2 regions of the Fusibacter fontis genome follow, and region 2 is predicted to be linked to the other one. Evidence: a T-box and tRNA genes for the amino acid it is inferred to sense, from the RefSeq annotation. Region 2 holds a T-box; the other holds one or more tRNA genes.
The links. The T-box of region 2 lies ahead of ACZ41W_RS03405 (glycine--tRNA ligase). A T-box ahead of a tRNA ligase gene usually reads a tRNA of that ligase, here a tRNA-Gly.
Positions count from the first base shown of each region.

Region 1: it has a tRNA-Gly gene. The T-box ahead of ACZ41W_RS03405 (glycine--tRNA ligase) is inferred to sense a tRNA for this amino acid. The anticodon was not compared.

Region 1 covers NZ_AP042445.1:100,440-117,363, forward strand. The annotation lists gene istA (IS21 family transposase) at 1-615, opposite strand, end outside; gene ACZ41W_RS00435 (hypothetical protein) at 1,257-1,655, shown strand; gene ACZ41W_RS00440 (AAA domain-containing protein) at 1,759-4,545, shown strand; gene ACZ41W_RS00445 (histidine phosphatase family protein) at 5,071-5,631, shown strand; gene ACZ41W_RS00450 (hypothetical protein) at 5,725-6,483, opposite strand; gene ACZ41W_RS00455 (hypothetical protein) at 6,633-6,869, opposite strand; gene ACZ41W_RS00460 (GGDEF domain-containing protein) at 7,154-7,942, shown strand; gene ACZ41W_RS00465 (nucleotidyl cyclase domain-containing protein) at 7,943-8,398, shown strand; gene ACZ41W_RS00470 (GGDEF domain-containing protein) at 8,395-9,444, shown strand; gene ACZ41W_RS00475 (M48 metallopeptidase family protein) at 9,517-9,924, opposite strand; tRNA gene ACZ41W_RS00480 (tRNA-Gly) at 9,946-10,019, opposite strand; gene recQ (DNA helicase RecQ) at 10,088-11,905, shown strand; gene ACZ41W_RS00490 (TetR/AcrR family transcriptional regulator) at 12,077-12,691, shown strand; gene ACZ41W_RS00495 (GNAT family N-acetyltransferase) at 12,810-13,652, shown strand; gene ACZ41W_RS00500 (class I SAM-dependent methyltransferase) at 13,689-14,348, shown strand; gene ACZ41W_RS00505 (DJ-1/PfpI family protein) at 14,462-15,979, shown strand; gene ACZ41W_RS00510 (GTP-binding protein) at 16,394-16,924, shown strand, end outside.
Region 2 covers NZ_AP042445.1:757,080-774,003, reverse strand. The annotation lists gene ACZ41W_RS03455 (PhoH family protein) at 50-1,072, shown strand; gene ACZ41W_RS03450 (HD family phosphohydrolase) at 1,026-3,197, shown strand; gene ybeY (rRNA maturation RNase YbeY) at 3,199-3,678, shown strand; gene ACZ41W_RS03440 (DUF3048 domain-containing protein) at 3,678-4,766, shown strand; gene ACZ41W_RS03435 (cytidine deaminase) at 4,779-5,168, shown strand; gene era (GTPase Era) at 5,178-6,077, shown strand; gene mgtE (magnesium transporter) at 6,158-7,528, shown strand; gene recO (DNA repair protein RecO) at 7,559-8,314, shown strand; gene ACZ41W_RS03415 (methyl-accepting chemotaxis protein) at 8,464-10,452, shown strand; gene ACZ41W_RS03410 (DUF4342 domain-containing protein) at 10,643-11,242, shown strand; T-box leader at 11,364-11,525, shown strand; gene ACZ41W_RS03405 (glycine--tRNA ligase) at 11,589-12,980, shown strand; gene ACZ41W_RS03400 (pyruvate, water dikinase regulatory protein) at 13,026-13,844, shown strand; gene ppdK (pyruvate, phosphate dikinase) at 13,943-16,570, shown strand; gene ACZ41W_RS03390 (deoxyguanosinetriphosphate triphosphohydrolase) at 16,766-16,924, shown strand, end outside.

The sequences.
Region 1 (16,924 bases), 660 kb from region 2:
AACTAGAATCTTAGTAACACCACCAAAGTAGTTGTACATATGAACATGGGCCGTTATCCAAGCACGTTGCTTTTCATTGATGAAGGCTTCAACATACGCGTATTGACTATAAGTCATGACACTAACAAAAAGATATGCATCTATGACTTCGCCGGTATCGGGATCAATTATTTTGGCTGGATCACCAGCCCAATCTACCTCGACTTGTTCTCCAGGTTTTCGACTAATATGCATAGTTGCACGACGCTTTTGTTCATCCTCTTGAAGGTAACGACAAAACTGAGAGTACATGAGTGGTGTTTCACCGCTAAGTCTGCATTCTTCCATGTACTCAGCCCAAAGCAACTTCTTGCTTACACCGTTTTTAAGCAGTTCGCCTCGGATGTACGCATAGTTGGGTTGGCGCTTGCCATGAGGCTCTTTCTGAGCAGGGAAAAGTAATGTTTGCCACTCATGGTTGGTTCTTGTGTTACTCTTTGTCCACTGGACACCTAATTCGGTCGCTTTTTTAACTATTTTTGCGACTGTGTTGCGCGAACAAGAACAGCTGAGCGCAATATTTCGCTCACTAAACCCAAGACTTTTAAGTCTCAGAATTTCATTATAATCGGTCATTAAATGACCTCCTTTACATGTATTTACATCTTTTGGATGTATGATTACAGTATAAAGGTTTTATTTCAAATGGCTCACACAACGGAATGGTGGCTCAATCTAAAACGGAATGATGGCTCAATTATATCGGACAGGTGGATCAATTTAGTGCGGATTATTCAAAATAGCTTGAGGTAGCATTTGTCGTTAAGTGATAGTGCTGTGAAATGTATGATTCAGAAGAAAATTCTGTTTCATACATTTTTTTTGAAGAGAGTATATAAATACGAGTGAGCCCGAAGAGTATTTTATCGATGATGGCAATACGAAGACCTTTGAATTTTGTTGGGTAAAGTATGAAGGAAGCTTTTTCAATAACTTGAATTATCTAATATATGGAAATAAATTGTATATAAGCGTATAATAAAGAGACATAATGTACATATCAATATTTTGAAGACATTGGTAAAATATACATAGGTATTCACAAGATTGATGTTTATCAAAAAAATTATTGAATAGATAAATTCTGAGCTGCAAGCGTTTGTACTCAACGATTGATTAAAGTGATATTGGGGAATCCTAGCAGAAAATTTGATTCGTTGAGGCAACAAAATTTCGAGTGATCAACTATTGTTGAAGTCTAGGATAAGGTGGTTTATATGAAATACTTCAAAAAAGAAAAAATATATCCAAATGAAGCATTTATTCAAGAGGCGATCGAAAACTATTTTGTAGATACCGGTTATCAAATTGAAAAAGATGGACAGATAGATTTAATAGCAGAGAACGAGTCTGAAAAATGGATTATTGAAGCAAAAGGGATGACTTCTCAAACAACTGTTGATTTTAATACTTGTATAGGTCAATTGGCAAAAAGCATGCAATCTAATTTATATAAGTATGGACTAGCATTACCGTGTGAAGATAAATATAAGGCTCAATGCATGAAACTTCCGGATTATTATAGAGAGTTAAATAATTTACATATCATCGTTGTAAATGAGAATCAGGAAGTAAAGATAATTAATCCAAATGAACCGATTGTAGAGATGTGGTAGTTAAAAGATGTTGAGAAAAGAACCAAAATTGTTCAGGAAATAGAAAAATTGTGATAAAACAATTGATTGTTAAGCTTGTATTCACATTAACAGGAGCATTCATATGACATCCGTAACCCAATATAAAGTACTCATCTTAATAAAAGACAAAACCTCAAACAATTTTGTTGATAAAACTCATGAAGTCAGCTCGTACGAGAAAACGCGTACGGGCTATACTTTGATTTTTAGGTCTAATTCTAAGCCTTATCAGTTCAATTTTGAGCGAGTTCTTGTATTGACGAATCCTAAGGTTGTGAATATTGAAGGCGCGTTAGTGTCTGTGAGTTCAAGGAAAATAAACAATATTGAAATCATGATGGATTTTGAGATGTATTATAAAATCTTCTTCAGTAATAAAAAAGCAGAAATACATAGAAAAAATGATGTGAAGATTGAATATTCATGTTTGGTTGAACCTAAAATTCAGGACTTGAAACAGTATCTAGTAGCCATTTCAAATGCTTCTAATCAAAGCGATGATCAAGACTCGTTCTTGTCGAAGCAACTAGATAAGATCAAGTTTATTTCGCGTGAGTCTGTTTTTGCTGATTACTCATTAGGGAAAACAGTTGAACCTATTAAAAATAATGAGGTATTGGTATTTCCATTTGGATTAAACAAGAGTCAGAAGATTGCTGTGGAAAAGGCTATGACAAACAAGATTTCTATTATTCAAGGACCGCCTGGAACGGGTAAAACTCAGACGATCTTAAACATTATAGCCAACATTGTGAATCGGAACATGAATGTGGCGGTAGTGTCTGGAAATAATTCTGCTACACAGAATGTGTACGAAAAACTGCAAAAGTACGGCTATGATTTTTTCGCTGCACCTCTTGGAAACACAGAGAATCAAAAGCATTTTTTTGATGCGCTCAAAAATGAGAAAATCGATTTATCCAAATGGGCACAAAGTGATAACGATGTGGACCAAATCAAAAAAGAGGCGATCAAATCGTTAGTATATTTAAACGAACAACTTGAGCTCATCAACGAGAGAGCGATGATTAAAGAAAAACTGTCAAAGTTGAGACTTGAGCAGAAACATTACAATGTTTCGAGTTCTGAGTTCAATTTAAATGTGAATTTAGATTTTGATGTGAGGAAATTTGTACCTGTTAACAAGTGGAAAAGTGAGACGCTATTAAAGTTTATCGCTACCCTTGAAAGCATGAGTATGGCGTCGGATAAAGCCAGTTTTCTAGATCGATTAAAGTTGTTCTTTGAGTTTAGGTTTACAAAGATCAATCTTGATGAACAGGAGCTAAATTTATTGGTGCTTAAATTGCATCAACTTTATTATGAAAAGGCGATCAGTGAGTGCATTGAACGCCTCAAAGAGATCAAATCAAAGCTTAAATCAAGCAATTTTGAGAAGCTCATGGATGATTATCAAAAGCAATCTGAAATCTTGATGAAAAATGCTCTATATAAGCGATACCATGACATGGAGAGCCAGTCGTTTGATACGGGGACATTTAAAAAAGATTATGATTCATTTCTTAAGCAATTTCCTGTGATACTCAGTACAACGCATTCTATCAGAAGAAACATTCCAGAAGGTAGAAACTTTGATTATTTGATTATTGATGAAGCGTCACAGGTAGATTTGGTGACTGCGACGCTTTCAATGTCGTGCTGCAAGCATCTAGTGATTGTTGGTGACCCAATGCAGTTGCCTCATATAGTCAATGCAAATGTAACGATGCTCAATAGTACCTATATGGATCGATATCACATCGCACCTGAGTACGATTATACGAAGTTTAGCATTATAGAATCTCTAGTGGAGGTTTATGGCGATAGAGTTCCAATGACGATGCTGCAAGAACATTATCGATGTCATCCACAGATTATCCGGTTTTGTAATGAAAAATATTATGATAACCAATTGGTTATTATGACGAATGAACTTGAAGAGGATGAAGTGCTCAGCATTTTTAAAACAGCGCCTGGAAATCACGAACGACCACATCCAGATGGGGGATTTATCAACCTTAGGCAGATGGAAGTCATACGCGATGAAATTTTGCCGACACTTGAATTTGATACAAAAGAAATCGGAATTGTAACACCATATAGACAACAAGCCAATGAGACGAAGGTGTTAATTGGCAAATCAGATATTTTAGTTGAAACGGTTCATAAATTTCAAGGTAGAGAGAAAGATGCAATTATTATCAGTACAGTAAAATCAGAGCCGGATGAGTTTATTGATGATAAAAAGATGATCAATGTGGCTGTGTCTAGATCTGTTAAGAAACTGATCGTGGTAGTAGGAAGTGATTTTAAGGCGCTTCATGGAAGTAATATTGGAGATCTGATCAAGTATATTGAGTATACTGGTGACAGTGAAAATATCAAGCAGAGTTCGAAAGTGTCTATTTTCGATTGCTTGTATTCTGAATATGAAAAATCTTTGATTCCTTTGATGAAGAAAAAGGTTCATGTCTCTGAATTTGATTCGGAGAATCTTATGGCGACTTTGATTGAAAGTGTGTTGAAACTCGAACCGTTTAATGCATTGAAATCAGCGATGCACGTTTCCCTCGGTTATCTGATCAAGGATCACGGTGTATTCGAAGAACACGAAAAACAATTCATCCATCATCCGTTTTCGCATGCAGATTTTGTGATTTTCAATAAACTGAACAAAGAACCTTTGCTGGTTGTGGAAGTGGATGGTTACAAGTACCATCATAAAGGAACAAAGCAATATGAACGCGATAGACTGAAGGATGGGATTTTCGAAAAAGCAGGCATAAAAATGATCCGATTCGCAACGAATGGAAGTACGGAAAAAGAACGATTGATGGAAGGTCTAAGAGCGTGCTTGAGCGAGGAGTGAATGTAGATTTGGGGGATGTCCGGTTTATTGGACACATCCCGTGATATGATGTTATCGTCGGAGGTGACGCGATGCCAAAAAGTTCCAATCAAAAATTAAAACTACTCTATTTACTAAAAATGCTCACTGAAAAGACAGATGAAGAGAATTCTTTAAGGACAAGGAATTTGTGTCAACACTGGTGACACAAATCAGTTGGTCAAATCAACTTGCGATATTATCTTCATCAAAATCATATGAAGAAGGAGAATTCTACATCAAGTTAAGTAAAAAGAATGTTATTTGTACCTGTTTCGAGTATAATTAAAAACAATTTTCTAGACACATATGTTTTTGAATTTTTAAATTTGATAGATAAATTTTCTTAATATGAGTTTTAAAAATCAATTTATGTATAGTATGCTAACGGAACAACCTGATCAGAAATCTATGGACGTTTTACAACGCATTGATAGAAGTTTTTTAAAGAAAAAGAAGTGATCACTATCAACATTCAACAATCCACCGACGAAAGCGAGAAACCTTATGACTAAATTTATATTTGTAAGACATGGTGAACCAGATTATACAAGAGTGACGGAACTAGGATTTAAAGGACATGGTCGAGATTTGGCACAGTTGTCGGATGAAGGTAGAGAACAAGCGCAGAAAGCAGCGAAAGAGGAACTGTTAAAGGGTGCTGATGTGATTGTGTCATCACCCTACACACGTGCACTTCAAACTGCTTCAATCCTATCAAAAGAACTGGATTTAGAGATCGATGTGGTCGCGGATCTTCACGAATGGTTACCAGATTTGACTTTTAATTATGACAGCGCAGAATTTGTAGGAAAGGCAGCTAAGGCTATGTCGCAGCATAAAGGCGAATGTCCAGAGGAGTATTTGCCACCTTATGAAACTTTAAAAAGTGTCTTTGAACGCGTGAAAGAGGCGCTCAAGCCATATTTAGGCTACGACAAAGTCATTGTCGTGTGTCACGGTGTAGTCATGAGACAATTTCAGTATCATGAAAATCTAGCGTATTGCGGCATGTTTGAAGTGGACATGGATGAACATTTTGAGTGGTGTGGGTATGTGGTGCATTGAAGTAAAAAAGAAAGGGCACTTATGATGTATGTGATCATGAGTGCCCTGTTTTGTTAAAATGTAGTTTATCTGAAAAGGCATTTCGCCCCATCCCTAATAAGGTAATTTAACCTCATATTTCGAAAATGGATTTTTTTCGCAAGCGGTCAGATATAAAAATGGGTAGTTGACTTTTAAATGTCTCATATAGCTCACCCATTCCACTGAAAGACTTCTGTATGCGCGTTCGATGTCGACTTTTATATGATCCGCATCCGCTTTGGACATGTCAGATGGCGTTTCAAAGAGTTCTCTCATCGCCAATTCTTCATTTAGATGAAATACGGCTAGAAGCAAATTGCTGAAACTTTCATTTTCTAATAGAGAAGGGTTGGACAATAAGTTGACGAGAAGACTTTTGTGATCACCCAGCTCTTTTTTGAGTTGGATTAAATCCATCTGGCCTAGATCAATTTTACAGACGTGTTCTTTGATGATTTGATTTGCTCGATCAAAGTCTTTAGAGGTTGTTCCAAAGTCAAACTTAAACTCGTCTTTTATCGTATAGCAAGTTTCTACGTCTGCATGCGCAAATTTCATGAGAAGTGAATTGCCAATTTCTGAATAAAATAGTCCGATCAACATATTTAATTTTTCTAAAACGTGTTTTCTTTCCCTGCCTTCAATGACTCGATCAATAACCAAAGACACAATAAAAACTTCAAAAGGAATAAAGGCTAAATCCCCCATGAAATATAATAAAACATGGTGTAAGTCTCTAAATATCAGATAATGTACAACGTGCAAGATAACAGACAGCCCAATTAAAATGACGCCCGCTTTCAATAAACTAAATTTCTTCTTTTGACTCAAAATTGCCTCCATATAATACGTTTAATGTCGATGCTTCACCATTTTAACATTTTTTTCAACGATTTTCATGACAAACGCTTTATTTATTTAATGTCCTAAAAACCCAGACAGGGGTGTGTTACAGGAAAAGATAACTGATATTTTTGTTATCACTCATATAAATCCCTTATTTGAACTTGGTAGGCTTCTTCTAGCGCATGCTTATTTTTACTCATCTGTTTTTCGTTTTCTGAGTAACTTTGTGAAATATCACATAATTCATATTCTGCGAAAAATTGAATAGTCTTGTTTTTATATGTTGTTATTTCTTCAACCTGTACATATTTTACTAAATGAATTTCCATACAATTGAGACATAGCTTTTTTTCTTCATAAATAATATTCATTCATGTACCTCGCTTAACAAGATGATTTATTTTGGAACTGATTTTAGAATGAGTATATCATTCTAAACTTAGAAAGGCGACTGTAATTTCATTAATTATTGTTCGCTTATGTTTTTAATATATTTTCGATAAAAATTCAAACTATTAATAAATGAATTTCTCACTTTCAAAGAGAATATTCTACTTATTCTTGTTATGTAAAAAACCGACGAATTTGAATAGGATATTGTGATCATTATGCGATATAATGGGTATATAGCAAACACGATAACGAGGCAGATGATATGAATAAAAGCGCTGAAAAGTCATTAAAAAAATATCTAGAGAACAAGTTGGATCAATGGATTTCAAAACAAACAGAGCCTTATAAGGTGTCGCCATACAAGATTCGAAAAAAGGCGGAATACACCTTGTTTTCTTATGTCCTCATTGCGATATATGCAGTTTTGGGGATTTTTTTGATGCGTTTCGAACGTGAAATGGGCTATTTGTACACGACCTCTATAGTTGCAATTGTCGCGATCTTGATGGTCGTGTGGTGGGTATTTAAAAAAGGTCATTTGCTGATGTCGCAGTATATTCTGCTAAGTGCAGGGATTTTGGCGACCATTAGCCACTTATATATGCAGCTCAATTTTCATTTTTATGTACAGATTCTATTGGTGCTGATCGTCGGGTATATCGTACATCTCAATCAGCTGCAAATTCGACTGATTGTTTTATCCTTACTGTTGCTCATGATTGGGCGAAGTGCCCATCTGTATCTTCAGTATACTGGGGATCAGGCGCATATGATTTTACTCAAACAAAATGTGTTTATCGTTGCAAGCGTGCTGATGATTATGGTGTTTGTGCATTATTTTAACCGAATCATTGCAAATGAAATTGAAGAAACGCATCAACTTGCTGAGATTTCCAATTTAGATGTTCTCACGGGTTTGTTGTGCCGTAATAAATTTAATCAAGATGTGGAGGCACTGAATCGCAATCATGTGGCGTATTGCTTAGCAGTGATTGATATTGATCTCTTTAAGATAATCAATGACCATTATGGTCATGATGTGGGGGATTAGGTGCTGGTTAAATTGTCGAGAATGATGAAGGAGATGTTTGAAGGCGAAAGTGTCTATCGCTGGGGTGGCGAGGAATTTGTGGTCATCACGACACACGATACGATAAGCGAGTGGTTCCATCAATTAGAAGCTTTTCGAGAAAGCGTCATGAAGAGTCAACTGCTTGAAAATGAGACGATTACCGTCAGTATAGGTGTCTCTCAAAATCATCACCTATTGCACCGAGGATTGGATCCCGTAGCGGATTCCCTCGTGGATCCTGTCGTGGATCCTGTCGAGGATCACGTTGTGGATCAGCGCGATGCGTTTGCGCGTGCAGATCACATGCTTTTAATCGCTAAGAGATCTGGGCGCAACCGGACAGTTCTTGAAAATAGTCAAGGCACACCAAAAAACATGCAACCTGAACTCAAACTAGAACGATCTTCATCCGCTAAAAAGGAGGGAATTGAATGAAACGCTATTTTAAATCCCTCTTGAGTATTTATGAAGACGAGAGTTTTTATGTTCGAAAAAAAGGTGAATATACGTTGCTCATCTTAATTTTTGTGTATCTCTATGCGGATCTGATGTTTGTCATTGACCTCGTTTTGAATGGACAATTTTTAATGATGGGGATTCAGTTCCTCGTCGTGACGATTCTCATGGGGGTGTTTTTTATTTTCTGGAAAAAGAAACGCCTTGAACTCGCTGCGAATTGTACCGTATTATTGGGCTTTGGATTTGCGCTGTATTTGTTCCGAGAGCCGATTTCTTTGAGGTTTTACATTCATCTACTTGTGATTATGTTGGTGGTTGTGGCAGGGTATGTACGTCAATATCAGTTTGTTGCCACCTATTCAATTTTAGGCGTTCTTTTAGTTGCAAAATTTTATACAGAACATCTGTCTTCTCGCGAAAACAATATCGACTGGATTCCATGGGGGGACATGATCTATACACTAGTTGGCATCTCTATCCTGATACTTTGTTTTGAGTTTTTGAAAAGAATTTCTGAAAGGGAACTGCATGCAGCTAACGAACTCAATCTTTTTATGGAGAAAGATGAACTGACAGGGCTTCCAAACCGTAGAAAATTTGATCGAATGGTCCACCAATATGTCGGTAAAAGTGAAATGGATTTTCTTTTGCTGGACATTGATCATTTTAAAGTGATCAACGATACGTATGGTCATCCGCGTGGAGATGAAATATTAGTGAAGTTTTCACAGGTGATTCAATCGCTAATCCGGCCAACAGATGTGGCTTTTAGATGGGGTGGAGAGGAGTTTGTTATATTGCTCATTCATACTGAAAAAGTCAGTGGTCATATGGTTGCACAGCGTATTCTCAATGAGATTGCACATCACGATTTTGGCATAGAAAAACCCATGACTGTAAGCATGGGTCTTGTGCATATTCCGTATGGTGAAGTGAGCGAAAATTTAGGCAGTTATTTTAAAAAAGCGGACGATGCGCTATATTATGCGAAGGAACACGGTAGAAATCAAATTGGGACTTGAGATAAAAGCTTGAGCTGAGTACTTGAATTAAGAACTCGAGTTAAGAGCTGGTCTGAGGATTTTTCTGAGGATTTATTCTGACCGTTTGGTATTTCCCAAATAAGCCATGGCTTCTTTATAGTTTGGACAGTGTTTGCCCACGAGGCGCCAAAATGAACGATCGTGATTGAGGTGGACCAAGTGGCACATCTCATGGATGATGACATAATCGATGATCTCCTGTGGAAGGAGCGCTAATCGCCAATTAAAGGTCAATTCTCTTTTGCTGTTACAGCTGCCCCATCGGACATTTGAGTGTTCGATGACAAACCCTCTGGGTTTGATTTTGAAATCTGGCTGGAGTTCAGCAATTTTTTTTGTCAGATACGCCTTTAAAGACCGTGTGCATTTCGTTTTTAGGGCTTCTAATGCTTGTGCTTCGTCAGAATCTGAAGAGTGTGCTTTATCAGCCTTTTGTGGCTTGATCATTTCTTTTGACATGGTTTTCCTCAAAAAATAAAATGGAGCGGGTGAAGGGAATCGAACCCTCGTAGCTAGCTTGGGAAGCTAGAGCTCTGCCATTGAGCTACACCCGCATCGTAAATGTTCCTACGAAATTATTGTAACTGAAAATAGATGGATTGAAAAGGGAGAATTTTATTTCATGACAGCAAATGAACTTTTAAAAAAGTATTTTGGATATGAGACGTTTAGAGACCGACAAGAGGCGATCATTCAGTCGATCTATTCGCGAGAAGACGTGTTGGTGATCATGCCAACAGGAGGCGGGAAGTCGATGTGTTATCAAATTCCTGCATTGATGTTTGAGGGCGTCACTGTAGTGATCTCGCCGCTTATTGCGCTGATGAAAGATCAAGTGGAGGCACTTGAAGAAAATGGGATCTCAGCGACTTTTTTGAATAGTTCGCTGTCCACGTCTGAGATGAACCAGAGGGTAAAAGCCATTGGAGAAGGCGTGTATAAACTTGTCTACGTTGCACCTGAGGGCCTACAAAGTGAAGCGTTTATTCGTGCGTCAAATAGCATCAACATCTCCTTTGTGGCAGTGGATGAAGCGCATTGTATCAGTCAGTGGGGGCATGATTTTAGACCGAGCTATCAATCGATTGCTTCGTGGGTGAATCGTTTACCTGTACGCCCAGTGATGGCAGCGTTTACAGCGACTGCGACTCAGGCTGTTAAAGAAGATATCATTACTTTATTAAATCTCAGGGAATCTCAGGTCTATGTTTCTGGAGTCGATCGAGATAATTTGAGCTATCGGGTGGTGAAACCGCCTAAAAAATACGTATACTTAGCCAATTGGTTAAAAGAAATCCCTGAGGATGCGACGGGGATTATTTATTGTGCCACGCGAAAAACGGTTGAACAAGTTGCTGCAGCGCTTGTGAAAGATGGCATCGATGCGACCTATTATCACGGGGGGATGGATGTCGAGTCGCGAAATCGCGTGCAGGATGAATTTATGCTGGATCACAAGAAAATCATCGTCGCAACCAATGCGTTTGGGATGGGGATTGATAAGCCCGATGTGAGATTTGTCATCCACTATAACATGCCTCAAAATATGGAAGCGTACTATCAAGAGGCCGGTCGTGCGGGTCGCGATGGACTTGAAAGCGACTGTATATTGATGTATGATTCGTCGGACATTGTGAAACAAAAGATGCTCATCACTCAAAACTGTACCGATCGTCAGCGCTACACCATTCAAATGGAGAATTTACAGAGCTTAATTGATTATTGTAATACCAATACGTGTTTGAGAGGTGAAATTCAACGCTATTTTGGCGAAGCCATCACTTATACGTCTTGCAATAGCTGTAGCAACTGCCTCGATGAATCTGAAGAAATCGACTGTACGGAGGCGGCTCAGAAAATCTTGTCGTGTATTTATCGGATGGATCAGCGATTTGGTATCAATCTAGTGGTGGATGTTCTCAAAGGCGCTAAAACACAGCGGGTAAAAGAACTAAGATTTGATACGCTATCGACGTATGGACTGTTAAAGGATGAATCCACTGCGGTGATTAAGGAGCAAATCATGTTTTTAATCGCAAAAGGATTTATCGGCATGACGGCAGATGAGTATCCAGTGCTCAAACTAAGTCAGAGTTCGCGAAGCGTTTTAAAAGGGGAAGAGCGCATCGTGATGAAGCAAACGCGCCTTGAGGCGTTTGAGAAAAAGGCGACGAAGAAACGTTCCAATACCTATGCGAAACATCCAGAGCTTTATGATGAACTCTCTAGGATAAGGGCGCAAATTGCACAAACTAAGAAAGTGCCGCTTTATGTGGTGTTTGCCAACTCAGTTCTCAGTGACATGGCGACGTATCTACCCACTACAAAAGAAGCCTTTTTAGAGATCAAGGGCATCGGAGATAAGAAGTTTGAGAGTTATGGTGAAGCGTTTATGAATGCGATTGTGGAGTATAAAAATATATTAGACAAAGACCAGTGAGTGTGCTATTCTGATAGCAAAAGAGACCACTGGTCTTTTTAAATGAGAAATGACGATGTTAGTCCATTTTGATTATAGAGTATCGGACATTTAAGATATTAAACATTTTAGAAATTAGATATTAGATATTAGATATTAGATATTAGATAGTACTGAGTGATAGGAGTTCACATGCCAAAACTAAATGATGAAAAATGGTCAAAAAATAGAGAAGAAATCGTCGCTGTAGCGTTTGAATTGTTTGCTCAAAGAGGATATTCTCGGGTGTCCGTCAATGAGATTATCAAAGAAGCGCAAATTAGCAAGGGATGCTTTTATACGTATTTTCAAAGCAAACAAGAGGTGTTCTTTGCAATCGTTGAAAATTCAGACTTAAACAAGTCGACGCTGTCGGGAAAGATTGACTTGTCCTTGTCACCTGTTGAAAGGATTTCGGAGTATATTCGGATTCGATTGAGAAATTTTCTAGATGAAAATAACCGTCAATGGATTAAGTTCGCTTCGGAGTTCTGGGCAACGGCAGATTTCACAGAGGAAATGACAGATCTCAATCAAAGACGGTACCGTGCATTTGAGCAAGATGTTAAAAACATCCTCGTCGCCGGTATGGAGAGTGGGCATTTTAAGAAGACGATTCCTTTAGAGGCGTTTTCTTATATCCTCATTGCACTTATCAATGGCGTGGCAAACTTAGCTGGCGTCATGCAGTTTGAACTGGATGAAAATAAAATAAGCGTTGCAGTAGATATCGTCACGACGTATTTGACGGAGTACACAAGAGAATAGCAAGGAGGGGCATATGATTCAATTATTTCGATGCACAGATGTGGATCAACACTTAATTTATGAGACTTTTACAGAAGGATTTTCAGACTATATGATTTAGATTTCACTAACAGAAGAGGTGTTTTTCGACCATTTCTTTGAAAAGGAAGGCAATCAACTGGAGCATTCGTTTATTGCTATTGAACTGGACGAGGTTTCTAACAGCGGCGATAGGGTAAGTGATCGAGTGAAAAATCAAGCAGATATAATGGCAAATGGCAAGGGTGTAGGTGTTGTTCTAGGCGGCATTCGAATGTTTGACCATCAGAAGACCATGCGCTGTGGTGGCCTCTGTGTCATTCCCAGCAAACGTGGTACGGACCTAGCGAAGCGGCTTATGGCAGAACATAAAAAAGAAGCGGAAGCGATGCAGTGTGATCGGCTATTTTTAGAGGTGATCAACGGCAATGATCGGGCAGTGAAGCTTTATGAGCGGCTTGGATATCAGATTTGCGGAAATTTATGGTACTATCATCTCGATCAACCGGAGGTATTGACGTCGCTAAGGGAGCAGATGATGCAGCCGAAATCGTTCGGCGAGGGGATTGAGATCAAACCGATTTCGTTTGAGACGTTAAAAGCGTATCGTGAATCGCTGCCAAATGTCTATGTGAATTGGCAAAATGAGATGGAGACGATTGAAAAGCGAGCAGGTTCGCAGTACGGTGCCTATGCTAAAGGGCATCTCGTAGGGGCGGTTGCGCATTTTAAATCATCGATTCAGTTTATCGCGATAGATGAAGCGTTTAGGGGAAAAGGAATTGCGCAAAGAATGGTGGGGCACATTTTGCAAATGGAACCTGATTTAACCGGACTACGTTTTAGTTTTCCGGATCATGCGGGTATGGAAAGTTTAATGAAGCGTTTGGGCAGTTCTAAGGATGCGCTGTCACAATATGAGATGGTGATGTCGCTTAAGTAATGAGACGTGATAAATCATTTTGGGGAGGTGTTTGAGATGCATATCATGATGAAACCTTTGTTTTGGATGATGGGGAAGTTAAACCCGAAGATGAAAGTTGTTCCGCTTCAATCCATTCCGATGAGGTCGTTTGAACTCTTAGAGCAATATCGTGGAAAGAGCGATGCGCCAGAAATGAGAGGAAGCATCATCGACCTAGGTGGCGGTGGCGAAGGGGTTATTGGACAAGTGTTAGGACGCAGTGTGACCGCAGTGGATATTCGTCAAGATGAGCTAGAAGAAGCGCCTGATGGACCTTTTAAAGTGGTGGCCGATGCGCGTGCTTTACCGTTTGAAAACGAAAGATTTTACTGTGCGACGGCGTTTTATTTTCTGATGTATTTAAAGCCAGAGGATTATCGAGCGGTGATTGCTGAAGCGAGTCGGGTTTTGAAAACAGGAGGTCGTTTGGTGATTTGGGATACGGTGATTCCAAAAGCAGAGGTAGCGAATGAACAATTGTTTGTCGTACCGGTGCAAATTGAGCTTCCAAAGAAAAAGGATTTTACGGCCTATGGGGCTAAATGGGCGACAAGGGAGCTAAACCCAGACATGTTGTGTCACATAGCTGCGGAGTATGGACTTCGAGTTGAGGCCAACGAAATCAATGGACAAGCATTTAAGTTGGTGCTGATAAAGGATACAAAGTTGATATAGGTTGGAATTATGCCTATAACGAGTTGTGCCAATGGATGTAAATAATCAATGAATGTAAATGATCAATGGATGTAAATAATCAATGAATTTATATAGAGGTAGGGGGGATTAAGATGAATGCTGCACTTTTTTATTATGATGGGTTTGCTCAGTTTGAAGTGTCTTTGATGCTTTTAGAACTTCGAGAGTTGAACTGGCGTCATGTTGCGCTTGAAAATAGACCGTATAAGAGTTTAGAAGGGCAAACGTTTTTAGTAAATTCTGACATTGAGTCGCTCAATCCCAGTGAAATCGATTTGTTCGTGATTCCTGGTGGGGACAGCTTTCCACTATTTGAAGCGTCAGAATTGAAGCAGCTGATTGAAGCCATCTTAGCGCATGGCGGCATAGTGGCGGGCATCTGTGGCGGAGCTGAGCTTCTCGCTGGATTTGGTTTGCTTGAGGGAGTGCGCTGTACAGCTGGTGCGACGGGCATTGCATCGGATGATCCACTTGCGAAGTATTTCGAAAAAACACAGTATGAAGATTCGCCTGTGGTGATTGCGCCGCATTCAGTTGGAACGGTGATTACCGCACAAGGTCAATCTTATGAGTCATTTGCAAAGTGTTTAGTGGAATATATCGAAAAAACAGGTGATGAAATTGATGTGGATAAGACATCTATAACGACACTCAATCAGTTGACAGAACAGCTGTCGGAATCGCTTAAAAGCATAGAGGTCCAATATCGGATTTTGCCGATTGAGATCCTGTCAGAATTAAAACAGGCGATTGAATCCAAACATCATCAAGGCAAAGTCGGCGCGTTTATCTATGAAAACTACATGCATTACGACTTTGAGACTCCAGAGGGGTTTCAATCAATTTTGATTGCATCCTATCCTCAGCCGCATGCAAAAGTGGCTTACGAAACCGAGTCAGGCATCCAATATGCGACGATTCCTTCGGGATATCACCACTCAAAATGGGCGAGTGAAAAACATCAAAAAATTTGTGAGGTGTTTGAATCTGCTGGTCTGAAGCTGAAAGAAGTGCATTTACCTTACAAACTTTTAGGTGCGTGGTCGGGATTGACGAAATACGGCAAAAATAATATCAGTTATGTTGAAACCTATGGCAGTCAGCATCGTCTTGTGGCGTATTATACGGACTTGCGTGTGGATGAAACAATTGAGAAGTCCGGGAGTTATGGGGATTATCGTACTTATGGGCATCATCGCCCGGTTGATGATGCGGAAGGCTTCGAGATGGATATTTGTAACAGTTGTGGGGCTTGTGTTAGTGCCTGTCCATATGGTGCCATTCCTGAAAATGAGTTTCTTCTTGATCCCAATAAATGCGTCTCGTTCTATTTGGACTTAATGGACCCGATTCCAGAGTGGAGCGGATCACACAAAATTGAGTCTTTGATTGGTTGTACTTTGTGTCAAGATTGCTGCCCGATGAATCACTATTTTGATCATCAGCCAGTGGAAGTACTTGCAACGCTTAATCGGTCTGAAGTTGAAGAGATCACCCAACATGATCTGTTTGAAAATCTGCCTTTGAATACTCAAGACGCGCTTAAAGCCTATGGATTTGACGGGTGGTATGATCTGTTTAGACGCAATTTGATGTTGAACCTCAGGTAGTTACTCCCTTCTTTTGATCTGAGTATGACAACTCTATGACAAATTCATGATAATCATATGACAATTTGTATTTGGGATTGTAATTTTAGATGAAACGTGTTTTAATAAGTGAGTAAGCGCGAGTTCAAAGTGCAAGATGATGAAAATCTTGACTTCGCCAGCAAAATATAAGGAGGTCATAAATATGATGAACAAGACACTATTCGCAAATTTAATCAAAGCATGTTTTATGGCCAATGGTGATTGCTAACCGATTTTTCTTATAAATGGTTTTTAGTGAACTTTATTATGAGACTTTTCTATTGAGTTTATCCACAGTCATAAGCTGTGGTTTTTTTGTGCTCAAAATTAGGCTCAATCAAATGAAAACGTCAAGTTTACTGAGACTTTATAAGAAAATGGAGAACAATCGATATGAATACAAATACAATTAAAGATACAATCACAAATACAACTTTAACCTATGAAACATTACCGGAGGCAATCGCAGAGACAACAATTAAGCAATCTAAAAAGATGAACATCGGCATATTAGCCCATGTAGATGCAGGAAAAACAACAATTACAGAGCACATGCTTTACGCATGTGGTGCAATAAAAGAAGTGGGACGCGTGGACAATGGCAATACCATAACAGATGGGATGTCGCTGGAAAAGTCGCGTGGCATTACCATCAGACAAACGACCGTCACAATGAATTATCATGATCATGAAATCAATTTACTCGATACCCCTGGACATGTGGATTTTATCGCAGAAGTCGAGCGGTCACTCAGTGTGCTTGATGCAGCCATACTCGCGATATCGGCGAGAGAAGGGGTTCAAACTCAGACCAAGGTGATTTTTCATGCACTGAAACGTGCGGGAATCCCTGTGGTGCTGATGATCAACAAAGTCGATCGAATGGGCGTGAATTTAGAGTCCGTGATGCACCAAATTCACTCG
Region 2 (16,924 bases):
ATTTATTTGTTAAATTATGTTAAAATAAACCGTGTATCTAGGAGGTTTTATGACATCAACTATAGTGAAAAAGATGGTACTAGACGATTTTAGTGCTTTCCATTTATTATTTGGAAATTTAGATGAAAATATCATTTTATTAGAAAAAGCTTTTAAGGTCACGATTACTTCACGTGATGGTGAAATTATCATCAAAGGAGACTCGATAGACGTTGATAAGGTCGAAGAAGTCATACACGTTCTGATTCGAAATATCCAATCAGGTGAAGTCATTGATAAACAAAAAATTCATTATATCATTCAATCCGTTGATATCGGTGAAAAGAATGAGCTTGAAGACCTCAGTAAATCATTTATTTGCGTCACGTCCAGAGGCAAATATATTAAGCCCAAAACAATTGGTCAAAATAAATATATCAAAGCCATTCAGAAAAAAGATGTTGTTTTTGGCGTTGGCCCTGCTGGAACTGGTAAAACATATTTAGCAGTGGCAATGGCCATTCGTGCATTTAAAAACAACGAAATTGGCAGGATCATCATTACACGTCCAGCTGTTGAAGCCGGCGAAAGCTTAGGTTTTTTACCTGGAGATTTACAGATGAAAGTTGATCCATATTTACGTCCAATTTATGATGCGATGTATGACATTCTAGGGCCAGAAACCTTTAACTCCTATAGAGAACGAGGACTTATAGAAATTGCGCCACTTGCATATATGAGAGGACGTACACTCGACAATGCGTTCATCATTTTGGACGAGGCACAAAATACGACAAAAGAGCAAATGAAAATGTTTTTAACACGCTTTGGATTTAATTCTAAGGTCGTTGTAAACGGAGATATTTCACAGATTGATTTACCTCAAGGGAAACGCTCAGGTTTAGTGAATGCAATAGAAGTATTAAAAAACGTGGAAGAAATTGATTTTATTAATTTTTCTGAAAGAGATGTCGTTCGTCATGAACTCGTTAAAAAAATTATTTCTAGCTATGATCGCTATGAAAAAGAACATAAGGATGTGAAAAATGGCTCGATTCATACTGCGAAAAAAAATGAACACTTCAAAAAATAAAAAAAAGAATAAGGGAAATACGAGATTAAAAATTCGAAGCAAATTATTTCATAAAAGAAAACCTCTTTATTTGAATTATTTCATTATGCTCGTTTGTTTAATAGTTGTTTTCTTTACACTCAACAATGCCAATTTTTTTGGGATATATAATTACAAAGCCAATAGCGTCATAAAAGAGGATTTATATCTACAAACAGATATCGTCGACATAGCTGAAACGCAGAAGTTAAAGCAATTAAAAGCAGCTGAAATAGAACCTGTTATGTATATCGATTTCTCAAAACAAGTGGAATCTAAGAAAAATCTAACAGATTTCTTTACACGACTTCTTGAAATTAAAACTGAATATGCCAATGACACTGAAGTGATGAAAAAGATTTTTTCTGGAATTGAACGCAAAAATATCTATGCACTTACAGAAGAAGAATTATCTAACTTAATTGTCCTTTCAACAAGTAAAATTAATCTACTTAATAATTATGCAGTTGATATTGCCATAGAAAATATGACCGTTGGATTAACTGATGAAGATAAAAGTGTTGCGATTGGAAATATTAATACCTATATTGCGTCGTTAACGGATCTAACAAAATTTGATAAGACTGTTTTGACAAAATTCATAACAGGTGCGATGGTAACGAACAAGTTTGTCGATACTCAAAAAACAAATGAAAAAATAGACAATGCCATCAGTAAAATAGATGATATCACTTATAAAAAGGGCACTTTATTTTTAAAAGAAGGAGAAGTGCTAACAAAAGAAAATTATGATTTATTAAAAAGTGGTGGGGTTATTGTTGAAACTCCTATGGATAATATCGTCATGATGATTGGATTATTTGGATTTTTACTGGTTATTTGGGCAATTATGTATTTATACCTTGTAATCTTTGAAAAAGATGTTTTGATGTCAAACAAATCATATGCAATTTTAATGACTTTATTCATGACATTCTTTTTAACTTCAAGTTTCTTCAATGAATTATCTCCTTACTTTTTGCCGGTACCAACGTTTTCAATTTTGGCGGGCATCATGTTGTCTCCATCACTGGCTTTATTTTTTAGCATTGTATTGTTAATCCTTACAGCGATGTGGACAAATTTGGGAACTTATATGATGATCGCATATCTACTGACGATTTTAGTAACACGAGCCACTGTTCGTAATATTAAACAGCGTTCGCAAGTTGTAACGATCGGTGCTTATGTATCCATTATTTTATCAGTCTTTACAATTATGCAGGCGATGATCAATAAACAAGAACTAGAATCGCTCCCTTACGCTTTGTCATTTTCTATTGCAAATGGAGTGTTATGTGCAGTTTTGAGTATTGGTATCATGCCACTTTTCGAAGGTTTATTTGGCATTCTCACGCCATTTAAAATCTTGGAACTTACAAATCCAAATCGACCATTATTAAAACGTTTGCTGATTGAAGCACCTGGTACCTATCATCATAGTATTATGGTAGGTAATTTGGCTGAAACAGCAGCTCATGATATTGGAGCAAATAGTCTTTTAACACGTGTTGCAGCATTTTACCACGATGTTGGAAAATTAGAACGCCCTTATTACTATAAAGAAAATCAAGTCGGTCATGATAATCCACATGATAAACTTCCGCCACAAGTCAGTGCAAATTTCATTCGCAGTCATATGACATATGGTGTTGATTTACTTGAAAAAAACAAGCTACCACAAGAAATTATCGAAATTATAAAAGCACATCATGGCACATCCCTCATCAAGTATTTTTATCATCGAGAGCAAATAAATAACCCAGATGTTGATATCAGTAAATTCTTATATCCTGGACCAAAACCGACTTCGAAAGAAGCTGTAATCCTCATGCTTGCAGATAGTATTGAAGCTGCTGTTAGAAGCGAAGAAGATCCAACTCAAAATTCAATTACACTCTTAATTGACAAAATCATTCAACAAAAAATGGCCGAGAATCAATTTACAAATGCAGAAATAACCTTTAAAGAATTAGAAGCCATTAAACGATCATTTTTAAATGTATTGAGTGGTATTTTCCACGAAAGAATTGCTTATCCTGAGATTAATCTCGATCAAATTTCTAAAGAAGCATTTGACGGAATTTCAGGAAAAAAGGAGAACTAATATGCTAGTAGAAATCACGAATGAAACTGAAATAACGTTACCCGAAAATATTGAAGAACTTATTATAAAAGCGACAGATAAAGTACTTGAATATGAAGGCATTGATGTGGATGGCGAAGTAAGTGTTCTATTTGTTACGGATGAACGTATTCAATCTTTGAATCAAGATTTTAGACAAAAAAATGCTGTGACAGATGTTCTTTCATTTCCTCAATACGATTCTATAAAAGAGGATGGCATCAATGAACCGTTTATTTATTTAGGTGATGTTGTGATCTGTATGGACCAAGCCATTCGTCAGGCTGACGATTTTGGTCATTCGCTTGAACGTGAAATCATTTATCTGACAGTTCATAGTATCTTGCATTTGCTTGGTTATGATCATATGAACGAAGCGGATAAACTTGAAATGCGTAATAAAGAAAAAGTCGTACTAAAATCACTTAGAATTTTTAAAGGCGAAATCATTCAGGAGGGATAATGAATAAAAAACTTGTCTTGGGCGCAGTGATTGCAGGCATCATTCTATCAGTGTTTCTTTTTATCTCAATAAATGGGATGAATTCTTCTCAAAAATCAAGTCAAAATAGAGATAATATAATTGATGCAATAAAAGACGAAACAAGCACCACTTCCGAATCTTCTCAAGACAATGTAAACGAAAATTTTATTAATCCTTTGACAGGACTTAGCACAGAAGAAAACATGACAGAAAGACGTCCCATCGCGATTATGCTCGACAATCAATATAACGCAAGACCTCAAGCAGCGCTTTCTGAGGCAGATGTAGTTTATGAAATCTTGGCGGAAGGTCTCATCACACGCTATATGGCGATTTTTTACGGTAATATGCCGGAACACGTCGGTCCGGTAAGAAGCAGTCGACCTTACTTTGTTGAGAAGGCCATGGAATTTGACCCATACTATGTACACGTTGGTGGATCAATGCAGGCGCTAAGTGATATCAAGGCGTATGAAATTGCAGATATTGATGGCTTAAGTAGCAGTGCATTTTGGCGTGAAACGCATAAAAAAGCACCTCATAATATGTATACGTCTTCCGAAGTCCTGATAGCGGATGCAATACGTTTGAAGTATGACGTATCAAAACCGGTCACTTTTTTACCTTTTAATCCAGTCTTTACGCCACTCACAGGTCAAGATGCAGTTGAAATTACATTTGTTTACAAAGAACCTGTGAAAAATGACCCTGTTGGTTATTATACTTCGTATAAATATAACGATGAAAAGAAACTCTATTTTAGATATACTAATGGAACCCCCCATTTGGATGAAAATACTCAGACGCAGTTAACCTGTACCAATATTTTGGTCCAATATGCTGATATTCGCGTTTTAGATAATGAAGGTCGGTTAGATGTTGATTTAGTCACATCGGGAAAGGGTACATACTATACCGGTGGCAAAATGATTGATGTCACTTGGAGTAAAAAATCCGCTCAAGCCATCACTGAATTTTTTGATGCAAGTGGCTCTCCAATTAAGCTCAATCCTGGCGTAACATGGTTTCAAATTATGAAAACCGGTAATAAGGAATCTATTAAATAGAGAGGTGTCATTATGACTTATGATGAATTGGTAAAAAAGGCATATGAAGCAATGGAATTTTCATACTCACCGTATTCACACTTTAAAGTTGGCGCAGCATTATTAACCGAAAGTGGTAAAGTTTACACTGGATGTAACGTTGAGGTAGTGTCTTTTGGTGCAACAAACTGTGCTGAAAGAACGGCTATTTTTAAAGCGATTTCTGAAGGCGAGATGAACTACAAGGCAATCGCAGTGGTATCATCAAGTAATGATTTGACATTTCCATGTGGCATTTGTAGACAAGTAATTGTTGAATTTGCTAAGGACATTGACATCATTGTTGCAAAAGGATATGATTATGAAGTCTATACAATAGACGAATTACTTCCAAAATCATTTACTGATAAAGATTTAAAATAGGAGGCATGCATGCAATTCAAATCGGGCTTTGTTACCATCATTGGTCGACCTAACGTTGGTAAATCAACTTTATTAAACGCAATAATCGGTGAAAAAATCGCGATTATGTCCAGTAAACCTCAGACGACGCGTCATCGAATTACAGGTGTTTATAATGATGAGGAAAGTCAGATTATATTCGTCGATACGCCAGGAATCCATAAACCTAAGAACAAATTAGGAGACTATATGGTAAATAGCGCGAAAACTGCTATTAGCGATGTTGATGTCGTGATTTTTATGGTTGATCAATCATTAAAAATTGGACCTGGAGATGAGTATCTTATTGAATTCATTGAAGCTGCAAACGTAGATGTCATTCTCGTGATTAATAAAGTTGATTTATTATCACCGGAAGCTTTCAAATCCATTTATGATAATTATTCTAAATATCCATTCATTAAACAAATACATGGTATATCCGCTTCTCAAGATTTAGGTGTAGGTGATTTGATTAAAACAATCAAAGGTCAATTGCCTGAAGGACCTGCATTTTATCCTGTTGACCACATGACCGATCAGACTGAGAGAACCATTGTGGGGGAGATTGTACGAGAAAAAGTTCTTATGTACATTGATGACGAAATTCCACATGGAGTAGCAGTTGAAGTTCAAAGTATGAAACATCGCTTGAACAAAGCTTCTGAAGAGTTATATGATATTGAAGTAGATGTTATTTGTGAAAAGCAATCCCATAAAGGCATTATTATCGGAAAAGAAGGTCGAAAACTTAAAGGAATTGGAAAAGCAGCTCGACAAGATATTGAAAAACTCTTACAAACAAAAGTAAATCTACAATTATTTGTAAAAGTTCGAGAAGGTTGGAGAGATAATTCTAATTTTTTAAAGAATTTAGGTTACAAAGAGTAGATTTTTGTCTACAACTCATATAAAATTACTAACTAGGGTAAGTGAAAACTTACCCTATATTTATTTGATGAGGAGGGTCTATGAGTTTACTAAAATTTTATGAATATCTATCACAAGTCGAAACATTTATTGAAAATAACGAAATGGACGCCTTAAAGAATATTCTCTATGATATGCATGCAGCAGATATTGCTGAAGTAATAGATAATCTAGAAGAGGCTGAACAATTGCTTGTTTTTAAATTACTATGTGATGAGAAAGCTTCTGAAGTACTAGAAGAGCTAAATTCTGAACAATTCACATCTATTTTACGAGATCTCACAATTGAAAGGCGTGTTTCATTGCTCGAAAATATGTCTCAAGATGAAATCGTCGATAAGTTAAGCGAATTGAACGAAAATGAGCAACAAGAAATATTTTCGATTCTTGACTCTGAAGATGTTAATGATGTTAAACAGCAGCTAATCTACGAAGATGGAACAGCTGGTCGTTTGATGACGTCTGAATTTGTCGCAATAAAAAAGAAACATACTGTTTACTATGCAATTGAAACACTTCGTTCAACCGCACCTGATGCAGAAACTATTTATTATATCTACGTAGTTGACGACAATGAACGACTCGTTGGTGTTGTTTCCTTGAGAGAATTAATTATTGCCCCGACCCACAAATTAATTGAACAAATTATGAAAGAAACCATTATTTCAGTGAATGTTCATGATGACCAAGAACACGTTGCAAAAGTAGTTTCAAAATATAGTTTATTAGCAGTTCCAGTGGTGGATGATTTAAATAGACTTCATGGAATTATTACCGTAGATGATGTGTTAGATGTTGTTGAAGAAGAGGCAACTGAAGATATCTTTAAGTTTGCAGGTACTTCTGAAACAGAGGTTTATGAAACGGATACGAGTTTGATCAAGAGAGTCCGAAATTCTGTTAAATCACGTCTACCATGGCTCATTATTACGATATTTGGTGGGCTCCTGTCTGCAAATGTGTTAAGTCATTATCAAGGACAAATCAGTGCAAATGCAACGCTTGCCATGTTTATGCCTCTATTAACCGGAATGGGCGGAAATGTCGGTACTCAATCTTCCACGATAACCGTTCGGAACATAGCAACACACGATATTAAGGGGTCTCAAATTTTTAAAACGCTTATTCACGAGATTTCTGTAGGACTCTTAGTTGGATTAGTCTGTTCTGCATTGGTTGGACTATTTGCAGTAATTATGAATGCTGAATACCACATTGCATTTATAGTTGGGATTGCAATGTGGGCAAATATGACAACAGCAGCAACGATTGGAACAATTGTCCCTTTGTTCTTTAAAAAAATTGGAATTGATCCTGCAGTCGCATCAGCACCCTTTATTACAACTACTATCGATTTGACAGGTTTAAGTATTTACTTTTCTTTAGCAACGATTCTTTTGACGCATTTATAAATATCATTCTCAACTTGAGGGGGCAGTCACATGTTTTTTGAAACGGATGCAATTGTACTCAAAAGTACCAAGTCATTAAACAACGACATTTTTCTAACTTTATTGACAAAAAAAGCTGGTAAGATAGATGTTGTTTCAAATGGTGCAAAGAGTTCGAAATCTCATTTAGCAGCAGCTTCAAAACCATTTGTATTTGGCACTTTTACATTGAATACCCATTCAAAAATCATTAAGGTTGTTTCTTGTGAAATCATTGATTCACATTTTAGAATCGCAGACAAATTGGAAAACCTTGCATACGGGAATTATTTTTTGGAACTTTGCCAATTAACAAGCACACCAAATGTACCTGATCAAGAGCATTATCAGCTCATCGTTGAAATGATTTCTTGTTTATCAAAAGCTAATTCTAATGACGAAAACATCGATTATGAACTATTAAGGTTGGCATATTTAATTAAACTTTCAAAACTCACAGGGCATGCGCCTAATTTAGTCAATCCCTGTATAAAATGCGGGGCATCTATTCCGCACCCATTTTTTTCAATTGGAGACGGCGGTCTTATATGTGAAAAATGTTCAATTTCATCACCAAATACGATAAAACTCAATCAAAACTCAATCAATTTAATTGAATATTTAATGAAAAAAGACATTCGGATCATCATGAAAACAAAAATACATGAAAACTATACCAAGTTGTTATTGTCCATTTTTGACCCATATATTCAACATCACAATTCCATTTATGAAATTAAATCAAAAAAATTTTTAGATGAATTATAAGTTTATTTATAACAAAAAAGTGCATTGTTAACAAATAAAAATCCTTTGACGAACAAGTTTAATAACTTTATAAATAAATTTTCATACAATGTTGTTTTTTTTTCATTGTGGGTATTTATCCTCTATAAACATGGTTTAGGAGGTAGAGTATGAAGAAGGGTTTTAGTTTAAAAGCAAAATTAATCATCGCATTTGTGCTCGTAATCACAATACCAATGATCGCACTCAGTATTTTTATTTATGCTACCACAACAAACTCATATTACGAGAACATGAAGGCATCGACTGAAGAAGTATCTAATCAAATCATTAGCAATCTAACCAATTATATGACGATTTATGAAAGATCAGCATCTTTATTGTCTAATGATCCTAACGTAAAAGGCGCTAGAACGACTCCTGAGAATATTCCTTGGATGATGGAAACATTTAAATCCTATATCAATGAATATTCAGAAGTAAAGAATGTCTATGTTGGATATAAAGATAAAGCGTTTCATATTTGGCCAGAAGTCTCTCTTCCAGATGGCTATGATCCTACAGGCCGAATCTGGTATACAGAAGCAGAAAAAACGGATGGATTTATTTGGACCATTCCATATGTAGACGCATCTGATCCAAATACTGTCGTTATCTCTGGTGCAAAAGCAGTCAACAACAGTTCAGGCCAGTTTGAAGGCGTTTTAGCAATTGACCTGAATATTTCAAAAATTGCTGAAACAGCTAATACCATAAAAATTGGTAAAAGTGGGTATATTATTTTGTTAGATTCAAAAAATATGCCGTTTACTCATCCAAATCCAAAGTTAATAGGTAAAGAAATACCAATACCTGAACTCAAGTCGTATGTTGAGAAAAATGCTTCAGGTGAAATAGAATATACATTTGATGGAAGTAATAAGATTGCGTTTGTTTCAAGTATTGATCATTTAGGTTGGAAAGTACTTGCAATTGTCGATGAAAGTGAAATTGCTGAACAATCTCGTACGCTTTTGATCACGCTTATAGCATTTGGTTCATTTTTATTATTACTTGCAATTATCGTTGCAATTATAATCTCTAATGTCATCTTAAAAAATATTAAACGCATTAGTGATTACATGACCATTGTAAGTAGTGGTGATTTATCAACACGAATTGAAATTCATACTCGAGATGAAATCGGAAAACTTGCTCATGATTTAAATAACATGATGGACAGTATCTCAGGACTTATGACGAATATTCACAAGGCGACAAACGATGTCCTAGATTCTTCTAAGGATTTAGTTGGTCTATCAGAGCGCTCCTCTGTGGCTGCAAAAGAAGTTGCCAATGCGGTTGAAGAAGTTGCACTCGGCGCATCAAAACAAGCTGCAGACAGCGAAACTAGCAGCAAAGTAGCTACACAAATGGGAAATAATATCAAAACACTCACTGAAAATATTTTATTGATGATTGATCATACCAATAAAACAGGTGTTATTAACGAAAGCAGTGAAGAAGCTGTTAATGTTCTTAGACTGAAAAATATCGAAAATAATGACGCAACACACAAAACAGAATCAGCAATCTTAGAACTAGCAAAACAATCACAAGCAATTGGAAGCATTGTACAAGCAATCAGTACCATTGCAGAGCAAACGAACTTACTTGCATTGAACGCATCCATTGAAGCTGCTCGTGCAGGCGAACACGGTAGAGGATTTGCTGTCGTAGCAGATGAAATCCGAAAACTCGCTGAAGAATCCAGTAAAGCGGCCGATGAAATTAAAAATATTGTAAATTCAATTCAAGCAGGAAGTAAAAACACCGTAAATATTATGCAAGAAGTTAAATCGCGCTCAGATGACCAAAATATGGCTGTTGTTAAAGTTGAAGAATCATTCAAGTCCATTTTTGACGCAATTAGAAGCATTCAAGTTGTCATTGAAAACGTTTCAAAAGACATCGAAATCTTAGACGAAAGCAAAGTTGAAATTCTTGACAGCATCTCAAGTATTGCAAGTATATCTGAAGAAGCTGCTGCTGCATCTGAAGAGGTGAGCGCTTCTATGCAAGAACAAACGGCTATCGTCGAAGAAGTTTCATATGCTGCTGATCGTCTCCGATCACTTGCATTAAAACTTGAAGAAAATATTAGTATTTTTAAAATCTAATTCCCAACCACATATTGATTCGATTCAATAACTTATGGCTTGAACACACTCTGCAAGAATTGCCTTGTAGTTTGGTTCAAGCCATGTTCGTTTACAAATGAGTCTTTGCGAATTCGAATAATTTACACATATCATTTTAAAGTGATATAATATAATATGATAATAAGAAATTAAAAAAAAGGAGCCGCTTATGAAAATAACTCTTGAAATGGTTGATGAAGTAATTGTAAGAACCAATATAAGCTACAAAGAAGCCAAAGAGGCACTTGAGCTAAATGATGGTGATGTTCTTAAAACACTCGTGTATTTAGAAGAAAAAGAGAAAAATAAAGGTTCTAAAAAAGTGAATGCCAATGAAATAATTGACAAGTTAAAAGCACTCGTCAACAGCGGAATGGTGAGTCAAATTTTAATAGAAAGAAATGGCAAGACGATAATCGATATACCAATTATGGCAGGTGCTATTAGCGCGATTATCTTTACAGTACCTACTGTAGCAGGGATCATAGCAGCAATCGCTACTGGATGTGAAATTAAGATTGTTAAGCAAGATGGTGTACAGTTCAATATCAATGAAATCACTCAAGATAAATTTGATGAGTTTATGGGAAAAATGAACAAAAATCAAAAAAACTCTGCAGAACATGCATCGAGTGCAGACTATGCATCGAGTGCAGACTATGCATCGAGTGCAGAACATGCATCGAGTGCAGATGTAGCAGAACAAAATTCTACTGTTCAAGAAGAAGAGAATTTTGACGATTTATTCGAAGATGACTCTGAAAAATAGTCAATAAACACAATCGAATTGTCTGATTAGTTTTAAAATTTGAAATATTTTGATAACATTTCAACAAATTTAAGGAATTCACTAGACACAAGATTTTATTTGTGTTAAAATCAATAAAAATAGAGCAGCGATGACGAAGAATAGTAGTATGTAAGATTCTCTAGAGAGTTAACGGTTGGTGGAAGTTAACGGATCAAAATACGAAGGCACTTTTGAGCTATGCTAATTCGAGTGGGCTGAGGCCAACTAGGGTGGAACCGCGGAATAATCTTTCGTCCCTTTTGCTAGGGATGGAAGATTTTTTTATATTTATTATTAAAGATTATAGGAACATTATTTAGGAGGCATTATGGAACAAGTAACAATGGATAAAGTCGTATCACTTTCAAAATCAAGGGGCTTTATTTTTCCAGGATCGGATATTTACGGTGGTTTAGCAAATACATGGGATTATGGTCCTTTAGGCGTTGAGCTAAAAAACAATGTGAAACAAGCATGGTGGAAAAAATTCGTACAAAGCTCGCCATACAACGTTGGTATTGACAGTGCAATTTTGATGAACCCAGAAGTGTGGGTTGCGTCAGGCCATGTGGGCGGCTTCAACGATCCATTGATGGATTGTAAATCCTGTAAGACGCGATATAGAGCAGACCAATTAATTGAAGCACATATGCAGTCAAAAGGCGAAACACCTGATGCAATTGACGCTTGGGGCAATGAAAAAATGGAAGCTTACATCGCTTCTGAAGGCATAAAATGTAGCAATTGTGGTGCACATAATTTTACAAATATTCGTCAGTTCAATCTCATGTTTAAGACGTTTCAAGGTGTTGTAGAGGATTCAAGTACTGAGATTTTCTTAAGACCTGAAACTGCACAAGGTATTTTTGTTAATTTCAAATCTATTCAACGTGCAGCAAGAAAGAAAGTTCCATTCGGAATTGGTCAAATTGGTAAATCTTTTAGAAATGAAATAACACCAGGTAACTTCACATTTAGAACACGTGAATTTGAACAAATGGAGTTAGAGTTTTTCTGTGAACCAGGTGAAGATTTAAAATGGTTTGCTTACTGGAAAGAATTCTGTATGAGTTGGCTTCACAAACTCGGAATGAATCCTGAGCATGTTAAATTTAGAGATCACGATGCAGAAGAGTTATCACATTACTCAAACGTAACAACAGATATTGAATACAAATTCCCATTTGGTTGGGGAGAGCTTTGGGGAATCGCAGACCGAACTGATTTCGACTTGAAAGCTCACATGAACCATGCAAAAGTGGATTTATCATATCAAGATCCTGTTACCAATGAAAAATACGTTCCATATTGTATCGAACCTTCTTTGGGAGCCGATCGAGTTACATTAGCTTTCTTAGTGGATGCATATGATGAAGAAGCACTTGAAGACGGAACAAGTCGAATTGTACTTAGATTCCATCCAGCACTTGCGCCATTTAAAGCTGCAATTTTCCCGTTATCTAAAAAATTAAACGAATCTGCTGAAAAAGTTTTCGAAACACTTTCTGAGCATTTCAATGTTGATTTTGATGATTCTGGTAGTATCGGAAAACGTTATAGACGTCACGACGAAATTGGTACACCATTCTGTATCACTTATGATTTTGAGTCTGATGAAGATCAAAGCGTTACCATTCGTCATAGAGATTCAATGGAACAAGAACGTGTAAAAATTGAGGATTTAGTAAGTTATATACAGGAGAAACTCAGATTCTAGTTCTGTTATCGTAACTGAGGTCTCAAATTTTTGAAGGAGGTTTCAATGGATAATCGATATTACATCTTTATTCTTTCAGATTCATTAGGTGAGACTGCATCCCATGTTGCTAGAGCAGCAATGAATCAATTTCTCAATAAAGATTATGTGGTCAAAAAATATAACTACGTAAGGGATGCTGAAGCGGTGGAAGAAATTGTCATCGAAGCCTCAAAGCATAAATCTATGATTTTGTTTACTACTGTGCTTGATGAACTCACCAATACAATTGTCAAGTTATGCGCAGACCACAATGTTATTTGTCACGACATATTGTCTCCTGTCCTCAGCCAGTTTACCAACTTTTTCGGGGATAAACCAGTTCGTAAGCCAGGGACTATGTATAAATTAGACGACGATTACTTTGAACGTGTTGCTGCTATTGAATTCGCAGTTAAATACGACGATGGGAAAGATTTGAGGGGACTCAAGTATGCCGATGTTGTTCTACTCGGTATCTCAAGGACTTCGAAAACACCTTTAAGTATGTATTTATCACATAAAAATGTAAAAGTTGCCAATGTTCCACTCGTTCCAGAAATTCAAGTTGCAAAAGAAATTTTTCAAGTTCCAAAAAACAAATTAATCGGACTCACCAATTCACCTGAAAAGCTCAATGAAATTCGCGTTGAAAGATTGAGAGCTCTTGGCTTATCTTCTGATGTAGAATATGCAAATTTTGATCGAATTTTGCACGAGCTTGACTACGCCGAAAAAGTGTATAAACAACTCGGTTGTCCTGTTATCAACGTGGCGAACAAAGCAATTGAAGAAACTGCGAGCATTATTTTGGAAATCACAGGACTTAACATCAAATTAAAGTAGGCTTAAAATGTACCGCGTAATCTTTCGGTAATTGACCCATAGTTATTTAGCGATCGCTATGGGTTTTTTATAAAAATTCTTTGTGAGGGAAGGTTTTTATGATGAAAAAGTATGTTTATGACTTTGAAGAAGGTTGCAAGGAAATGAAAGCGTTATTAGGAGGTAAAGGCGCTAATCTAGCCGAGATGAAAAAAATCGGTTTGCCTGTACCAGATGGATTTACCATTACAACAGAAGCATGTAACCAATACTATGTGGATGGTAAAAAAATCACAGATGAAATCCGAAACGAAATCCTCGAACATTTGAAAGATCTTGAAAACAGAACTGGTAAAAAACTTGGCGATATAGCAGATCCACTATTGGTATCTGTACGTTCAGGTGCATTCGTATCAATGCCTGGTATGATGGATACCGTCCTCAACTTAGGTTTGAACGATCAGTCAGTAGAAGGATTGGCAAATTTAACAGAAAACAGACGATTTGCTCTTGACTGTTACCGTCGCTTTATTCAAATGTTTAGTGATGTTGTTTTGGAAATACCTAAATACAAATTTGATCGCGTTTTAGATGGACAGAAAGAAGCAAATGGATTCACATTGGATACACAATTAACTGCTGAAGACTTACAGACAATTATTCAATCGTACAAAGAAATAGTGAAACGAGATAAAGGGTTTGAATTCCCAATGAACCCAGTTGAACAAATGATGATGTCAATAGAAGCGGTATTTAACTCATGGAATAACGATCGTGCAAGAGTCTACAGAAACTTAAACGATATTCCGCATGATTTAGGTACAGCTGTAAATATTCAGTCGATGGTATTTGGAAATATGGGAAATACATCTGGAACTGGCGTAGCCTTTACTAGAAACCCATCTACCGGCGAGAACGCTCTATTTGGCGAATTTTTAATGAATGCACAAGGCGAAGACGTAGTTGCAGGAATTCGAACTCCTCAAAAAATCGATGAACTTAAAGAAGTCATGCCTGATGCATATCAACAATTTGTAGATATTTCACTTAAATTAGAAGAACACTATAAAGACATGCAAGATATCGAGTTTACAATTGAAAGAAATAAACTTTATATCTTACAAACTAGAAACGGTAAACGTACAGCATTTGCAGCTGTTAAAGTAGCTGTTGATATGGAAAAAGATGGCGTATTATCAAAAGAAGAAGCGCTTTTAAGAGTACAGCCATCACAGTTGGATCAATTATTGCATCCAATGTTCAGTACAGATGCACTTAAATCAGCTACACCTCTAACAAGAGGTCTTCCAGCATCACCTGGAGCTGCTTCAGGAAAAGTTTATTTCCATTCTGAAGATGTTGCACATCAATTTGAAAATGGCGTTGAGTGTATATTAGTAAGAACTGAAACTTCTCCAGAAGATATCGAAGGAATGGTTGCTGCAAACGGTATTCTTACGGCTAGAGGCGGTATGACGTCGCATGCGGCTGTAGTAGCTAGAGGCATGGGTAAATGCTGTGTTGCAGGCTGTAGTGAGATCTTCGTAGATGAAGAAAACAAGTACTTTACTATCGGCGATAAAACATTTAAAGAGGGCGATTGGATTTCTTTAGATGGAAACAAAGGCGATGTTTACGAAGGTAAGCTCGAAACAATGGAAGTTGCATTAACAGGTGATTTTGCTTTACTCCTTTCATGGGCAGATGAAATTCGTTCGCTTAACATTCGTACGAATGCAGATACACCAAGAGATGCTGAAACAGCTGTAAAATTTGGCGCTGAAGGCATCGGCTTATGTCGTACTGAGCATATGTTCTTTAGTGAAGAAAGAATTCTCAATGTAAGAAGAATGATTTTAGCAGGAACTTTACAAGAACGATTAGAAGCCCTTAAATTATTACTTCCATATCAAAGAGAAGACTTTGTTGGCATTTTTACTGCAATGGGTGAACGACCTGTTACAGTCAGATTACTCGATCCGCCATTACACGAGTTTGTTCCTCATAAAGAAGAAGATATTCGCATTCTTGCTAAAGATTTAGAACAAACTTATGAATTTGTTAAATATAAAATCGATGGTTTGATGGAAATCAATCCAATGCTCGGTCATAGAGGATGCCGACTTGCTATGACGTATCCAGAAATCTATGAAATGCAAACAATTGCAATTATCGAAGCTGCAATTCACTGTAAAAAAGAGCTTAAAATCGATGTCAAACCAGAAATTATGATTCCATTAGTTGGTCATATGAAAGAATTTACGGATCTTAAAAAACTCGTTAAAAACGTAGCGGATAAGATCATAGCTGAAAGTGATATTGAGCTTGAATACAAGGTTGGTACTATGATCGAAGTACCTAGAGCAGCACTTATTGCTGACGAGATCGCAACAGAAGCAGAATTCTTCTCATTTGGTACAAATGACTTAACTCAAATGACTCTTGGTTTTTCAAGAGATGATGCAGGTAAATTCTTACCTGAATACCTCAAGAAAAATGTATTTGAGAAAGATCCATTTGAAACACTTGATCAAAATGGCGTTGGAAAACTCGTTCATATGTCATGTACACTTGGCCGTCAAACAAATCCAACAATCAAACTTGGTATTTGCGGCGAACATGGCGGTGACCCAAAATCCATAGAATTCTGTCACTCTGAAGGATTGAACTATGTATCTTGTTCACCATATCGTGTACCAATTGCAAGATTAGCAGCTGCACACGCTGTTATAAAAGCTAAAAAATAATCACGTTAAAGACAATTAATAAAAACCCTGTAGCTGTGAAGTCACCCTTTTATTTTGCAAAATAAGTAGGTGCTCCTCACTGAATACTACAGGGTTTTTTATGAATTTACCTTAAATGGTTGATTTTTCTATTATTTATAATTAGAATGAAAGTGCTCATATTTTACATAATTTGGAATGAAAGAAGGTGCCTTAATGATCATTTATCGTGAAATACAAGAAAAAATCGAACAAGATACTTTAAGTCAATTTGCTAGAAAAGTTTCAGAAACAGGTGGAAGACGTCTTTATGAAGAACCCTGTCCACTCAGAACGGAATATCAAAGGGATCGCGATCGAATTTTACATTCGAAA